Regions from separate parts of the Streptomyces sp. NPDC048650 genome, predicted to be linked through region 1. Evidence: riboswitches for the same ligand, from Rfam matches in the RefSeq annotation. Region 1 holds a riboswitch; each other region holds the start of a gene.
What was found. Region 1 has a riboswitch for cobalamin ahead of ACGFML_RS32230 (CbtB-domain containing protein). Riboswitches for the same ligand answer to the same signal wherever they lie in the genome.

Region 1 (3,623 bases):
CTGGCCCATCGCGGCATTGAACTCGGCGGAGAGTTCCGGATGTTCGGCGAGGTGACCGAAGAAGTCCTTGCCGAAGAGCGCGTCGAAGGCCGGCTCACCGGTCCGCACGCTGTCTTCCAGGTGCTCCCATGCCCGGAGCATGGTGGGGTCGGTGAACATCCGGGCGAAGGAGTGCAGCGACCCGGGCCCGTCACTGCGCAGCAGGGCGCCGGCCGGGGTGACGGCGAACCGTCCCGGGGCCCGCTCGGCGAGCAGCCCCAGCCCGGCCAGCGCCCGTAACAACCTGCCCATGGCCTGTGGCCGGGCCGCGCACTGCGCCGCGACGTCCGCCGCCGTCACCGTGCCGTCGCCGATCAGATCGACGATCCGGAGGCGGACGGCGGCCCCCAGGGTGTGCGACGCCATGGCGCCGTAGGCGATCCGGGTCAGTACCTCGCGGCCCTCGTCGACCGGCCGATTCTCCTGGGACATGGGAGACACCTCTCTGTTCACGGGCACGGCGGGCGCGATCGCCGCGTTACGGACGGGGTCGCACCGGGCACAACAACGCCTGTGGCAGTGCGGCCCGTTGCCCGCCGCACCGCATCATGCGAGGTAACCCTAAGATCTCGGGATCACCGGGACAACGACCCCTGCGATCCGCCCGTGCGACGCGACCGCCGACCCACTCCGGGAGGGAGGAACACCCCTGTGTTCCCCGACGACGACCGCCGACCCGGCGACCGTGCCGGGCAGTTGAGGCGGGGCGCCGCCTGGCTGCTGCTGGCCGCCGGGCTCGTCGGGCTGGGCTCCGGCATCGCCTTCGGCCAGGGCCTGCTGATGGCGGGCGGAGTGATGCTGGCCGGGTTCTCCGGGAATCTGCTGGCCCCGGACGGCCGTCGGCCCACCCACCCTCGATGAGGGCGGGCGGGCCGACGGTCTGTCACACGCCCCGTTCCGGGGCCTGCCTCATGTCGTGCGGCGACTCTTGGCGGCCGCGCCGATGCACATCGCCCCCAGCAGGAAGGTGAGGGCTCCGATGATGATGTTGTTGAGGATCACGCCCGCGTCCGGGCCGCTGCCGACGATCCAGGGCGCGACGATCATCCACACGCCCATGGCGCACATCGCGCCACTCAGGCCGTACATGCGGTCGGGTGTGACGGTGAACCCGACGGCCAGCAGCGCGATGGCGATGCCGAGGATCAGGTTGTGGGTCAACAGTGCGGGCTGCGAGGCCGCGTAGTGGACGATCCACGGTGATGCGGCGCAGTACAGGCCGACGAGGAACACCGGCCCGTCCACGAGGATCACGTCACGTCCGCCGAGGACCCGCTCGTATCGCGCCTGCATCTCAGAAACATCGGGGTGACCTGCGAGATCTCCCCTGTGGTGTGAGACGTCGGCCATCCGACTCGCCTCCTTCGCTCCGCAAGCGTGGCCGTACCGCGGCAAAGGAACCGCGCACTCTTTATTCTGCGCTTATTTTGCGCTTATGTCGCCTTTACCCTGAAGACGATCGATACGGGCCCTCACAGCCCGCCGTCAGTCCCGACGCAGGGCCCGCCCCAACCCGAGGTTCCAGCGCCCGCCCCGGCCACTGAGCTCCGTCACGGTGAGCGGCGGTACGTCGAGCCGCCAGAAGACCTCCACGGGCCCCCGCAGGGCGCACACCGCGGCGGCACGCACCACGTCCACCTCCACCACCGCCAGGACCCGCCCGGGAGTGGCCACGAGCCCCGCGAGCCACTCCCCGGTCCGCTCGCACAGCTCGCGCAGCGACTCGCCGCCGTGCCCCGCGAAGTCCGGGTCGGACAGCCAGGCGGACACCCCTTCCCCTTCCGCCCCGGCCACCTCGGCCAGGGTTCGGCCGCGCCAGCGCCCCATCGCACAGCCCGACGGCGCCGGCTCGGACTCTCCCGGCAACCCGATCTCCGCGGCCGTACGGCGGCACCGGACGGAGGGCGAGACGGCGACGCGGTCCGCGGACGGCAGATTTCCGGCCACCGCGCGGGCCCGTCGCAGACCGGCCTCGCTCAGCGGCCCGTCGTCATCGAAACGCACCTCGCGCTGCGCGTCACCGGCGGCCGGCGAGACCAGCATCACCCGAGTTGTCATGTCCTCTTCTCTCATAGTCCGCCCGCCACGGCAACGACGTTCCCTTTCCGGTGAGTTGACGCCGCAGCGCGCCCCTCCTTGCGTCCCTCCGCCCCTCGCACGACCTTGGCCCGCCGGTCGGTACGCGATACCTTCCCGATGATATTGACGACGACATGACGGAAGCCGGTGGGATCCCGGCGCGGTCGCGCCACTGTATGTCCGGTTTTGACGCAGCCCCAGCGGGGCCGGGACCGGGCGAGCCAGACCCGACATATCGCGTGCGCACTCCACGAACCAGGGACGCGAGTTCCCCCTACCAGGAGGTCCCGCCATGGCTCAGACCATCGCACCCCCGGCCACCGGCACCATCGCCCCGGCCCCGATCCCCCTCAAGGCCATCGCCCCCTGGGCACTGTTCACCGGTGTCCTGATGCTGGTCCTGCTGTACTTCATCGGCGCGGAGCAGGGCGCCACCTCACTGCTCTCCGGAACGGACGTCCACGAGTGGGTCCACGACGGACGCCACCTCCTCGGATTCCCCTGCCACTGATCGGGATCCGGTCAACGGTGGCGGGCGGCGCGGCATTCGCGCCCGCCCACGCCGTCCTGCCGTCCTGCCGCCCGTCGACGAAGTACCGCAGGCTTCTCCGGCTCCCTGCTCCGGCGATTCCGGATGCCGCGGGTACGGCCTTCGCGGCGGCGGCCTCCTGGGCCGCCCCTGATGCGGCACCCCGATAAGGGCCCGCGACCCCGGTCGCGGGCCCTTATGCCGTCAGAACAGCCCGGGAATGCCGTCGAGATGCGGCAGATCGTGGTCGAGCCGCTCCCGTTTCGTCCGCAGATAGCGGATGTTCTCCGCACCCGGCGGCATCAGCAGCGGAACCTGTTCGGCGACGGTGACACCATGCCGCAGCAGCGCCTCCCGCTTACGCGGATTGTTCGACAGCAGCCTTACCGACCCGACGCCGAGATCCCGCAGCATTCCGGCCGCGACGCCGTATTCGCGAGCGTCGACCGGAAGTCCGAGCGCGATGTTCGCCTCGACCGTGTCCAGCCCGCCCTCCTGGAGTTTCATCGCCCGGAGCTTGGCCAACAGCCCTATCCCCCGGCCCTCGTGGCCCTGCACATACACCAGAACGCCGCGCCCGGCCGCCACGATCGCCCGCAGCGCCGCGGACAATTGGTCGCCGCATTCGCAGTGCGTGGACCCGAAGACATCTCCGGTCAGACACTCCGAATGCACCCGGGTCAGCACCTGCTGCGCCGCCACATCGCCGTACACCAAGGCCACTTGCTCGATGCCGCTGCGGACCGCGAGATAGCCGACGGCCAGAAATTCGCCGTGCGCGGTGGGCAACCGGACCTCCACCACCCGTTCGACCTGGCTGTCGTCATCGAGAGCGATACCGGCATGGAGGTCCGTCATGGCGTGATGGTACCGGGGTGGGCACCCGGTTGGCATGAGTTGGCCTGATGCCTATGCTGCGACGGCCCTGCGAACGAGCGCGACGAAAGGCCGCACCCCACCATGACCGCACCGGTAC
Region 2 (3,623 bases), on a different contig from region 1:
ACCGGCCCTGATCGCGTTCGTCAAGGACGGTCTGATCTACCTGGTCATCGCCGTGGCCATCATCTACATCCCGATCAAGCTGGGCGGCTTCGACGCGATCTTCGACTCGGCCGGCAAGGCGTTCGCGCAGCCGGGCCCGACCGGCAAACCGCGCGGCGAGCTGGCCAGCGGCCCCAACGCCCAGTGGGCGTACGCCACCCTGGCCCTGGGCTCCGCGCTGGCGCTCTTCATGTACCCGCACTCGATCACCGCCACGCTGTCCTCCCGCAGCCGCAACGTGATCCGCCGCAACACGACCATCCTGCCGCTGTACTCGCTGATGCTGGGGCTCCTGGCACTGCTCGGCTTCATGGCGATCAAGGCCGGCACGGACATCAAGGGCAACCCTCAGCTGGCCATTCCGCAGCTGTTCGAGGACATGTTCCCGAGCTGGTTCTCCGGCGTCGCCTTCGCCGCGATCGGCATCGGCGCGCTCGTACCGGCCGCCATCATGTCCATCGCCGCGGCCAACCTCTTCACCCGCAATGTCTACAAGGACTTCCTCAAGCCGGACGCGACCGCGGCGCAGGAGCACAAGGTCGCCAAGCTGGTCTCGCTGCTGGTGAAGGTGGGCGCGCTCGTCTTCGTCCTCACCATGGACAAGACCGTCGCCATCAACTTCCAGCTGCTGGGCGGCATCTGGATCCTGCAGACCATGCCCTCCCTGGTCGGCGGCCTGTTCACCCGCTGGTTCCACCGCTGGGCCCTGCTGGCCGGCTGGGCCGTCGGCATGCTCTACGGCACCCTCGCGGCCTACGGCGTGGCGAGCCCCACCCAGGCCCACTTCGGCGGCTCCAGCAAGGCGATCCCCGGCATCGGCGAGATCGGCTACATCGGCCTGACCGCGTTCGTGCTGAACGTCGTGGTCTCGGTCGTGCTGACCTTCGTCCTGAAGGCCGTGAAGGCACCGGACGGCGTCGACGAGACCAGCCCCGCGGACTACACCGCGGACGTCGGCGACAAGGGCGTCACCCCGGACCTGCCGCCGGCCACCGCGGAGGCACCGGCCGGGCACTGAGCCGCCGCCCGGCACCGAACGACCGCCGGGCACCGCACCACTGCCGCCTTCGGGCCGCCGCATCCCTCGGGGACGCGGCGGCCCGTTCGCGTGGCGGGGCGGGCGGTCAGCTCACCCGGTCCTTCAGCGGCTCGGTGTCGAGCGTGATGCCGACCGGCTCCGGCAGGGCGAGCGATGTGCCGTAGGGAACGGTGTGGACGTTCTCGTAGCGGCCGGCGTCGGGTTCACTGAACGCGGGGCCACCGACAGCCACACTGCACCGCATGGACATCACGATCAGGCCCGCCCGGCAGGCCGAATTCACCGCCGTCGGTGACCTCTTGATGCAGGTCTATCTGGCCGACGGGCTGCTGGTGTTCGGGGAGGACGACCCCTACGCGGCCGAGCTGCGGAAGGTCGCGCACCGCGCGGAGCACGCCGAGGTGCTGGTGGCCGAGGCGGCGGACGGGGCGCTGCTGGGCGCGGTCACCTTCGCCGCGTACGGCAGTCCGTACGCGGATCTGGCGGGCCCCGGGGAGGGCGAGTTCCGGATGCTGGCGGTGCGGGCCGAGGGGCGCGGGCGGGGCGTCGGGGCGGCACTGGTGAGGGCTTGCCTGGAGCGTGCACGGAGGCTCGGGCTGCGGGCGATGGTGCTCTCCAGCCAGCGGCATCTGCTGCCCGCCCACCGGCTCTATCGCCGCCTGGGCTTCCTCCGCGCCGGGGAGCGGGACTGGGATCCGGTGCCGGACATCACACTCTGGGCCTTCGTCCGCGAGCTCGACTGAGCGGCTTCCAGGGCCCTCCCGCGCCCCGGCGGCGTTCGCACGTCTGTGGGAATACAATCCGGCGACGACACAAGATGTGGGGGTGCGTGCGGGGAGCAGCACAAGATGTATGCTCGTCTCGCTGTCGCCGCAGGGAAATCCGGTGGGAATCCGGAACTGTCCCGCAACGGTGTACGAGCGCGCCCAGGTTGCCTTACGGCCAGCTCGCGCGTCCAGAAAGTCCGAGGACCTGCCGACAGTACGCCCGCACCGCCATCGGTGCGGACGTCGCTACGTCCGGGCCCCGAGGGTTGGGCCGGTGGACGCCGCGCGGTGTGCCCGCGCACCCCTGCCCGTACGGGGGTGCGGCATGCCCGCGTGCGCCCGTCGCGCCGCCGCCCTCCCGGCCCCCGCCGAGTGAGGGAGAGCATCACGTGACCATCGCGCCAACGGAGCCCGCGTCAGACGCCGAGGTCGTGCCGCCCGTGGTGGCCGCACCCGGCGCTTCCGCGAACGGCACGCCGGGGACGGACGCACCGGGCGTCGCCCTGCTGCGCACCCTGACCGAGCTGACCGCGGACCTGACCGCGACCGACCCCGGAAAGGTGGCCGCCGCCGCGCTGCGCGGCCGGCACCCGGGCTCGGACGAGGCCGAGTTGCGCTCGCTGGCCATCGAGGCCGCGGCCGGACTGATCGGTGACGAGCCGCAGTACTCCCGGCTCGCCGCGCGACTGCTCACCCTCGCCATCGCCGAGGAGGCCGCCGGCCAGGGCGCCACCGGCTTCTCCGCCTCGGTCGCGACCGGCCACCGCGAGGGCCTGATCGCCGACGGGACCGCGGAGTTCGTCCGCACGCACGCGGACCGGCTGAACGGGCTCGTGGACAAGGCCCTGGCGGACGGCGCCGACGACCGGTTCGGCTACTTCGGGCTGCGCACCCTGCACTCCCGCTACCTCCTGCGGCACCCCCTCACCCGGCAGGTCATCGAGACGCCCCAGCACTTCCTGCTCCGGGTGGCCTGCGGCCTCGCCGAGGACCACTCCGAGCGGGCGCTGGCCGATGTCGCCGAGCTGTACCGGCTGACCAGCACGCTCTCCTACCTGCCCTCGTCCCCGACCCTCTTCAACTCCGGCACCCGCCACCCGCAGATGTCCTCCTGCTATCTGCTGGACTCGCCGCTGGACGAGCTGGACTCGATCTACGACCGGTACCACCAGGTCGCCCGGCTGTCGAAGCACGCGGGCGGCATCGGCCTGTCGTACTCCCGTATCCGCGCCCGGGGTTCGCTGATCCGCGGCACCAACGGGCACTCCAACGGCATCGTGCCGTTCCTGCGCACGCTGGACGCCTCGGTCGCGGCCGTCAACCAGGGCGGCCGGCGCAAGGGTGCCGCCTGTGTCTACCTGGAGACCTGGCACGCGGACATCGAGGAGTTCCTCGAGTTGCGCGACAACACCGGTGAGGAGGCCCGCCGGACGCACAACCTGAACATCGCCCACTGGATCCCGGACGAGTTCATGCGCCGCGTGGAGGCGGACGCCGACTGGTCGCTGTTCTCGCCCTCCGACACCCCGGAGCTGGTGGACCTGTGGGGCGAGGAGTTCGACGCCGCGTACCGCAGGGCCGAGGCCGACGGCCGTGCGCTCAAGCAGATTCCGGCGCGGGTGCTGTACTCCCGCATGATGCGCACCCTGGCGCAGACCGGCAACGGCTGGATGACGTTCAAGGACGCCGCCAACCGCACCGCCAACCAGACCGCCGAGCCCGGCAAGGTCGTGCACTCCTCCAACCTGTGCACCGAGATCCTGGAGGTGACGAACGAC
Region 3 (3,623 bases), on a different contig from region 1:
CGTGCCATGACGACGTACACCTGGGACACTCCGGCGCCCGAGATGAACTGCTTGACGCCGGTGAGGAGATAACCGTCGCCGTCGCGTACGGCGCGGGTGCGCAGGGCCGCGGCGTCCGAGCCGGCGCCCGGCTCGGTCAGGCAGTAGCTGCCCAGGTCCTCCATGGCGCACAGGCGCGGCAGCCATCGTTCGCGCTGAACCGGGTTTCCGTAGTGGTCGATCATCCAGGCGACCATGTTGTGGATGGAGACGAACCCGGCGATGGACGGGCAGCCGGAGGCCAGCGTCTCGAAGACCAGGACGCCGTCGGCGCGGCTGAGTCCGCTGCCGCCGGCCCGCTCCCGCACGTAGACGCCACCGAGCCCGATGCCCGCGGCCTTGCGCAGCACGTCCACGGGGAAGTGCTTGTCCTGGTCCCACCGCACGGCGTGCGGGGTCAGCTGGTCCTGGGTGAAGTCGAGAGTGGCCTCGACGAGGGCGAGTTGGTCGTCGGTGAGCATGGTGGTGGTCATGGCGCTCACTTCATGGTCGGGAGGGTGAAGCTCGCGCCCTCCTTGGCCCCGGAGGGCCAGCGCGAGGTGACGGTCTTGGTGCGCGTGTAGAAGCGGATCGCGTCCGGTCCGTGCTGGTTGAGGTCGCCGAATCCGGAGCGCTTCCAGCCGCCGAAGGTGTGGTAGGCGACCGGGACCGGGATGGGCACGTTCACGCCGACCATGCCGGTGTTCACCCGGCGGGTGAAGTCGCGGGCGGTGTCGCCGTCACGGGTGAAGATCGCCACGCCGTTGCCGTACGGGTGCTCACTGGGCAGGCGCACGGCCTCCTCGTAGTCGGCGGCGCGCACCACGCACAGGACGGGGCCGAAGATCTCTTCCCGGTGGACGCGCATCTGCGGGGTGACGCGGTCGAAGAGCGAGGGGCCGGCGAAGAAGCCGTTCTCGTGTCCGGCGAGGGTGAAGCCGCGTCCGTCCACGACCAGTTCGGCGCCCTCGTTGACGCCGATGTCGACGTAGCGGCGTACCCGGTCGAGGGCGTCTCGGCCGACCAGGGGCCCGAAGTCGGCATCTGGGTCGTCGGAACGGCCGATGTGCAGCTGCCCGATGCGCTCCTTCAGGCGCTCCACCAGGGCGTCGGCGGTCCGCTCGCCGACCGGGACGGCCACGGAGATCGCCATGCAGCGCTCCCCCGCCGAGCCGTAGCCCGCGCCGATCAGTGCGTCGACTGCCTGGTCGAGGTCGGCGTCCGGCATCACGATCAGGTGGTTCTTGGCGCCGCCGAAGCACTGGGCGCGCTTGCCGTGCGCGGCCGCGGTGGCGTAGATGTGCGCGGCGATCGGGGTCGAGCCGACGAAGCCGAGCGCGCCGACCCGCGGGTCCGTCAGCAGCGTGTCGACCGCTTCCTTCCCCCCGTTGACGACGTTGAGGACGCCCGGTGGGAGGCCGGCCTCCAGGAACAGCTCGGCGAGCCGGAGCGGTACGGAGGGATCGCGCTCGGAGGGCTTGAGGATGAAGGAGTTGCCGCAGGCCAGCGCGGGCGCGGCCTTCCACAGCGGGATCATCGCGGGGAAGTTGAACGGGGTGATGCCGGCGGTGACGCCGATGGGGGCGCGCAGGGAGTGCACATCGATTCCGGTGCCGGCGTTGTCGGTGAACTCGCCCTTGAGCAGATGCGGGATGCCGGCGGCGAATTCGACGACCTCCAGACCGCGTTGCAGGTCTCCGTGCGCGTCGGCGACCGTCTTGCCATGTTCGGAGGACAGCAGGCGGGCCAGCGACTCCCGCTCCCCTTCGACCAGTTGGAGGAACTTCAGCAGCACCCGGGCGCGGCGCTGCGGGTTCCACGCGCCCCATTCGTGCTGGGCCTGTGCGGCGTCGGCGATCGCCGCCTCGGTCTCGGCGCGGTCGGCGAGCGGGACGCGGGCCTGTACCTCGCCGGTGTTGGGGTCGTACACGTCGCCGTACGTCCCCGAGGTGCCCGGGGTGTGCTTGCCGCCGATGAAATGTGCCAGTTCACGGACCATGAAAGCCTGCTCTCCGTCAGGTGAGATCCGGGGATGGCGCGCCGGCCCGACACGGACGCCGGGTGGCGTGCATGCGGGGGCAGCGCGAGAAGCGCAGGGCTGGGCGACCGTCAGGTGTCAGTGATCGGTACCCGCCGGGTTCGCCGGCCAGGGGCGTAGGTGCGCACCGGTGCCATGCGTGTCTGCTCCATCCTCGTGGACAACACGGAACACCCCGCGGCCGGTATCCTGACTCCCGGATCAGCACACGCTCCCCGGCCTTCCCGACGGACTTCTCCGTCAGTGGCCGGTCTCTTTCGGGGAGCGCATTCCCCGGTCACAGTGGCGGGACCGCGCCGGAATCGCACCGGCTTCCCTGCACCGCGGGCCTTGCCCCCGAACATATAGTTGGACGTCCTAGTAAGTCCACCCCGCCACGGGCGGCGCGACCGCACATCGCGCTTCCGGACACCGGAGACCGCCGCCCGTACCCGGCCTCTGCACGCGCGTTCAGGCGTCCGGTTCCGCGACGGGGTACGGCACGAACGTGCTGCTGTTCTCGTCCACCGCGAGCCGGCGGTCCAGCGGTGGTACCGCCCGCTGCGGACAGTCGATGCGTTCGCAGATGCGGCAGCCCATGCCGATCGGGGTGGCCGCCGCGGCGTTGCCGAGGTCCAGGCCGTCCGAGTAGACGAGCCGGGAGGCGTGTCGGACCTCGCAGCCGAGGCCGATGGCAAAGGTCTTGCCGGGCTCACCCCAGCCGCCGCGGTGCCGGGTGATCGCGCGCGCGGTCCACAGGTAGCGCTGCCCGTCCGGCATCCCGGCGATCTGCACATGGATCCGGCCGGGGGTGGCGAACGCCTCATAGACGTTCCACAGCGGACAGGTGCCGCCCGCCCGGGAGAAGTGGAAGCCGGTCGCCGACTGCCGTTTGGACATGTTGCCCGCGCGGTCCACCCGGACGAACGAGAACGGCACACCCCGCAGTCGCGGGCGCTGGAGGGTGCTCAGGCGGTGACAGACCGTCTCGTATCCAAGGCCGAACTGGTCGGTGAGCCGTTCGATGTCGTAGCGCGCCTCCTCGGCCGTCGCGTGGAAGCGGCGATAGGGGAGGATCAGCGCGGCCGCGAAGTAGTTGGCGATGCCGATGCGGGCCAGCGACCAGGCGTCCGAGTCCGGGGGAAAGTCCTCCGAGGCGAGGCGGGACAGCTCGTCGTCGCATTCGAGGAACGCCAGCTGCGTGGCCATCCGGAACGCCTGCTGACCGGGGCGCAGCCGGCCCGACAGGCTCAGGACGCGGCGGGCGTCGTCGTAGTGATGCAGAACGCGCGAGTCCGCCGCCGAGACCTGCACGCCGTGGCGTTCCGCCAGCCGGGCGGTCAGAACGCGTACGACCTCACCGGGGCGGATACCGATCTCGGTGGCGAGTTCCTCGGCGGCGAGATCGGTGTCGTGGAGGTAGTTCCGGCGGCGGTAGAAGAATTCACGGATCTCCTCGTGGGCGGAGCGCGGCAGTGCGGAAACGGTCTGCCCCCTTCCTTCCGCGGCTTCGGCCAGGCGCTCGGCGAGTTGGTGGTTGCGGCGGCCGAGGTCGACCAGCAATCCGGCCACGGCCGGGATACGGGAG
Region 4 (3,623 bases), on a different contig from region 1:
GAGGCGAAGACGCCGCCGCGGTCGATGTCCCCGACGATCACGACGGGCAGCCGGCCGGCCCGCGCGATGCCCATGTTCACGATGTCGGTGCGGCGCAGATTGATCTCGGCGGGGCTGCCGGCCCCCTCGCAGATCACCGCGTCATGGGTGCGCCGCAGCTCGGTCAGGCAGTCGGTCACCGTGCCGAGCAGCTGTTCCTGCCGTCCCGCGTGGTAGCCGCGCGCACTGAGCTCGCCCACCGGCTTGCCCAGCAGCACCACCTGGCTGCTGCGGTCGCTGCCCGGCTTGAGCAGTACGGGGTTCATCAGCGCGGTCGGCTCCACCCGCGCCGCGGCCGCCTGCATCGCCTGCGCCCGCCCGATCTCCGCCCCCTCGCGCGTCACGAAGGAGTTGAGCGACATGTTCTGCGCCTTGAACGGCGCCACGCGCACGCCCTGCCGGGCCAGCCAGCGGCAGATGCCCGCCGTCACCACGCTCTTGCCCGCGTCGGACGTCGTACCGGCCACCAGCAGACCACCGCCGAGGGCCGGAGCCGCTCCCGTCATGTGCCCGTTCACCGGGTCCTCCTCCTGAGCCGTGCGGCGCCGAACGCCAGCCGTCCCGCCACCGTCGCCGCCAGCGCCAGAGCGTTCACCCGCCGCGAGAGCCGCACCGCCCGTGCGATGTCGGCCACGTCCGGTGGCGGCGCCGCGCCGTTGAGCACCGGGCGGTGTTCCACCCGGCCGCCGTAGGTCAGGGTGCCGCCCAGCCGGACGCCGAGCGCGCCCGCGAACGAAGCCTCCACCGGGCCCGCGTTGGGGCTCGGGTGCGCACCACCGTCGGCCCGCCAGGCCCGCAGCGCACCGCGCCGGTCGGGGCCCGCGAGGACGGTCAGCGCGGCGGTCAGCCGGGAGCCGGGCCACCCGGCCACGTCGTCGAGGCGGGCCGAGGCCCAGCCGAACCGCCGGTAGCGCGGCGACCTGTGACCGACCATCGCGTCCAGGGTGTTCACGGCACGGAACGCCACCAGGCCGGGCACCGAGCCGAGCGCGCCCCACACCAGGGCGCCCACCACCGCGTCCGAGGTGTTCTCCGCGACCGACTCCACCACCGCGCGGGCCATCTGCGGGCCGTCCAGCGCCTGCGGATCGCGGCCGCACAGATGCGGCAGCCGCTCCCGCGCCACGTCCAGGTCGCCCGCCTCCAGCGCACCGCCGACCGCCCGCGCCTCCCGGCCGAGCGAGGTGCCGCCGAGCACCGCCCAGACGGTCGCGGCGGTCACCGCGGTCCGCGCCGGGAGGCTGCCGTGCACGGCGCGCTGCAGGAGTGCGGCACCGGCGGCCGCGCCGCCCGCGCACAACAGTGCGTGCGCCGCCCCGTATCCGCGGTGGTCGCGCCACAGTCGACGCTCGACGGCGCCCGCGGCCCGGCCGAAGGCGGCCACCGGATGGCCGCGCCGAGGGTCCGCCACGATCAGGTCACCGAGGAAGCCGAGGGCCGCGCCGCACGCGTAGGCCGCGTGTTCGCCGCGCATCGGATCAGGCCGCCGTCTGGCCTCGAAGGGACACGGCGACGGCAGGGCGCGGGCATCTCGAACGGCGGCCGGGCATGGTGATATGTCCTCACTCAGGGTCCGCGCCCTGGCTCGACGTGACGGCGACAAGAGTCTCCTGGCTCCCGGATCGGCGCTTCCCCCGGCCTTCCAGTCCGTACCCACCGACCCCTTCGGGCAGGCGCGCGACGGACCGTGACCTTCGCTGGAGGAACGCTCCCCGGTGACAGTGGCGGGACCGCGCCGGATTCGCACCGGACTTCCTCAGCTGTCGCCGAATGGCCCGGGCAGTCCACCACGCCCCGCGAATGCCCGTCAACTCACCCTTGACCTGCGACGCAGCCCTGTGGCAGGGGGTGTGGCGCGGGCCACAGGGTGTCCGGTGCGTCACCGACGGTTGCCCCTGGGCCCGGTCCCGCGCCACCATCTGGTGCACGGTGGGCGATGGGGCCCGCCGGAAGGGGGGCCGGGGGATGCCGGACAGCGCTGACCGAGACGAGATCCGCCAGGAGATCCGCATCAGGATCACAGGCACGCACAATCCGGAACAGGACGGTGCGGACCTGCGGGCGTGGCTGGAGCGGGAGCCGTGGCTGACCAGCCGTCGGCACGACTGGGCGCTGCGCCCGCGGCCGGCGGCCGAGGGCGCCGACGAGGCCGGCCCCGCCGACATGGCCGTCGGCGTGGACGACGTGATCCTCGTGGTCGTCGGCGCGGTCGCCGCGGAGATCACCAAGAGCCTGACCATCGCCCTGCAGGAGTGGCTGCGGCGGCGCAAGGAGGAGCGCTCCGCGGGCGAGGAACCCGCCGTCGTGGTCGGCGAGGGCGACGGTGCACTGCGCGAGCTCGGCGGCGCCGAGGGCGGCAGCACCGCCGGGGACTGAGCGGATGTCCGAATACGACGCGCGCGGCAAGACCAACCGGGCGCTGCTGATCTGTGTCGGCGACTACAAGAACCTCCGCCCGCTGCCCGCGGTGCGGGACAACGCCGAACAGCTCCGGCGCGTCCTTGCCGACCCCGGCACCGATCTGTTCACCGAGGACGAGGTCCGCGTCTGCAAGGCCCAGGAGCCGTGGGAGGTGGAGCAGGCGCTGGACGCCGTCACCGACGAGGCACGCGGCCTGCTGCTGGTGTACTTCTCCGGCCACGGCCGGGTCGGCCCGGACGGCGGCAATCTCCAGCTGATGGTCGGCGCCTCGAGGTCCCGGCTGCACAAGACCGTCTCCTGGCAGGACACGGTGCTGCCCTACCTGGACAACGCCCGTGCCGACCGGATCGTCGTCGTCCTGGAGTGCTGCTACGCCGGAAACGCCGGCGAAGCCGTCCACCGCTGCCGCAGACCCCTCTCGCTGCTGATGGCCGCGCAGCCCAACCGCCGGATCTTCAGCGGCGAGGAACCGGCCGGCGGCAGCGTCTTCACCCGCGCCGTGGTCGCGGTCCTCGAACGCGGCATACCCGGCAGGCGCTTCGTCGCCTTCGACGACCTCGTACAGGCGCTGCGCGAGGAACTCGCCGACGAGCGGACCCCGATGGGCGACGTCTGGGAGCCCCGCTCGGCGAAGCAGAACACCACCGACGACGTCGTCCTCTCCTTCGCCACTCCCGAGGTCCGGCCCCCGACCCCACTGCGGGTCCGCTTACGCCGCTGGCTCAACCCGGTGCTCCAGCACTGGATCCGCCTCCTGCTCACCCTGGCGATCGTCTTCGTGCCGGCCACCGCGGGCGTCGTCCTGCTGAACCTCCCCGGCGCCGCACCGCCCTGTCCGCCCGCCCTCGAACTGCGGCTGCTCACCGACCCCGAGGCCGAGGCGACCCTGCGCCGGGTCGCCTTCGACTACGAGATGTCCGCCGCCAACATCCGCCCCCTGTCCGGCGAGAGCGACTACCCCGACGGGTGCCGGCGCGCCCAGATCACCGTCTACTCCGCCGCCAAGGACCAGACAGACCAGGGCTTCGCCGCCGCCGACCGCTGGCAGGGCGAGGCGCGGGGCACCGGCCGGAGCGGGCCGGACGGCAAGGGCGTCGAGCCCCTCCACCGGCCGGGCCCGCAGCCCGACCTGTGGATCCCCGAGTCGACCGCCGACTACGACG

Region 2: another riboswitch for cobalamin. It lies ahead of ACGFML_RS03605 (ribonucleoside-diphosphate reductase subunit alpha); the one in region 1 lies ahead of ACGFML_RS32230 (CbtB-domain containing protein).
Region 3: another riboswitch for cobalamin. It lies ahead of ACGFML_RS30180 (CoA-acylating methylmalonate-semialdehyde dehydrogenase); the one in region 1 lies ahead of ACGFML_RS32230 (CbtB-domain containing protein).
Region 4: another riboswitch for cobalamin. It lies ahead of ACGFML_RS35040 (cobalamin biosynthesis protein); the one in region 1 lies ahead of ACGFML_RS32230 (CbtB-domain containing protein).

The regions. Positions count from the first base shown of each region.
Region 1 covers NZ_JBICVM010000016.1:26,289-29,911, forward strand. Annotated here, with positions in the region: gene ACGFML_RS32210 (methyltransferase) at 1-471, opposite strand, end outside; gene ACGFML_RS32215 (hypothetical protein) at 691-900, shown strand; gene ACGFML_RS32220 (SPW repeat protein) at 949-1,389, opposite strand; gene ACGFML_RS32225 (histidine phosphatase family protein) at 1,525-2,097, opposite strand; cobalamin riboswitch at 2,223-2,368, shown strand; gene ACGFML_RS32230 (CbtB-domain containing protein) at 2,411-2,629, shown strand; gene ribA (GTP cyclohydrolase II) at 2,852-3,505, opposite strand; gene ACGFML_RS32240 (creatininase family protein) at 3,608-3,623, shown strand, end outside.
Region 2 covers NZ_JBICVM010000001.1:783,015-786,637, reverse strand. Annotated here, with positions in the region: gene mctP (monocarboxylate uptake permease MctP) at 1-1,057, shown strand, start outside; gene ACGFML_RS03615 (hypothetical protein) at 1,164-1,322, opposite strand; gene ACGFML_RS03610 (GNAT family N-acetyltransferase) at 1,321-1,821, shown strand; cobalamin riboswitch at 1,914-2,073, shown strand; gene ACGFML_RS03605 (ribonucleoside-diphosphate reductase subunit alpha) at 2,235-3,623, shown strand, end outside.
Region 3 covers NZ_JBICVM010000013.1:139,955-143,577, forward strand. Annotated here, with positions in the region: gene ACGFML_RS30175 (acyl-CoA dehydrogenase family protein) at 1-512, opposite strand, end outside; gene ACGFML_RS30180 (CoA-acylating methylmalonate-semialdehyde dehydrogenase) at 518-2,017, opposite strand; cobalamin riboswitch at 2,218-2,404, opposite strand; gene ACGFML_RS30185 (short-chain fatty acyl-CoA regulator family protein) at 2,507-3,623, opposite strand, start outside.
Region 4 covers NZ_JBICVM010000020.1:59,988-63,610, forward strand. Annotated here, with positions in the region: gene ACGFML_RS35035 (cobyric acid synthase) at 1-545, opposite strand, end outside; gene ACGFML_RS35040 (cobalamin biosynthesis protein) at 554-1,513, opposite strand; cobalamin riboswitch at 1,643-1,798, opposite strand; gene ACGFML_RS35045 (hypothetical protein) at 2,005-2,415, shown strand; gene ACGFML_RS35050 (caspase family protein) at 2,420-3,623, shown strand, end outside.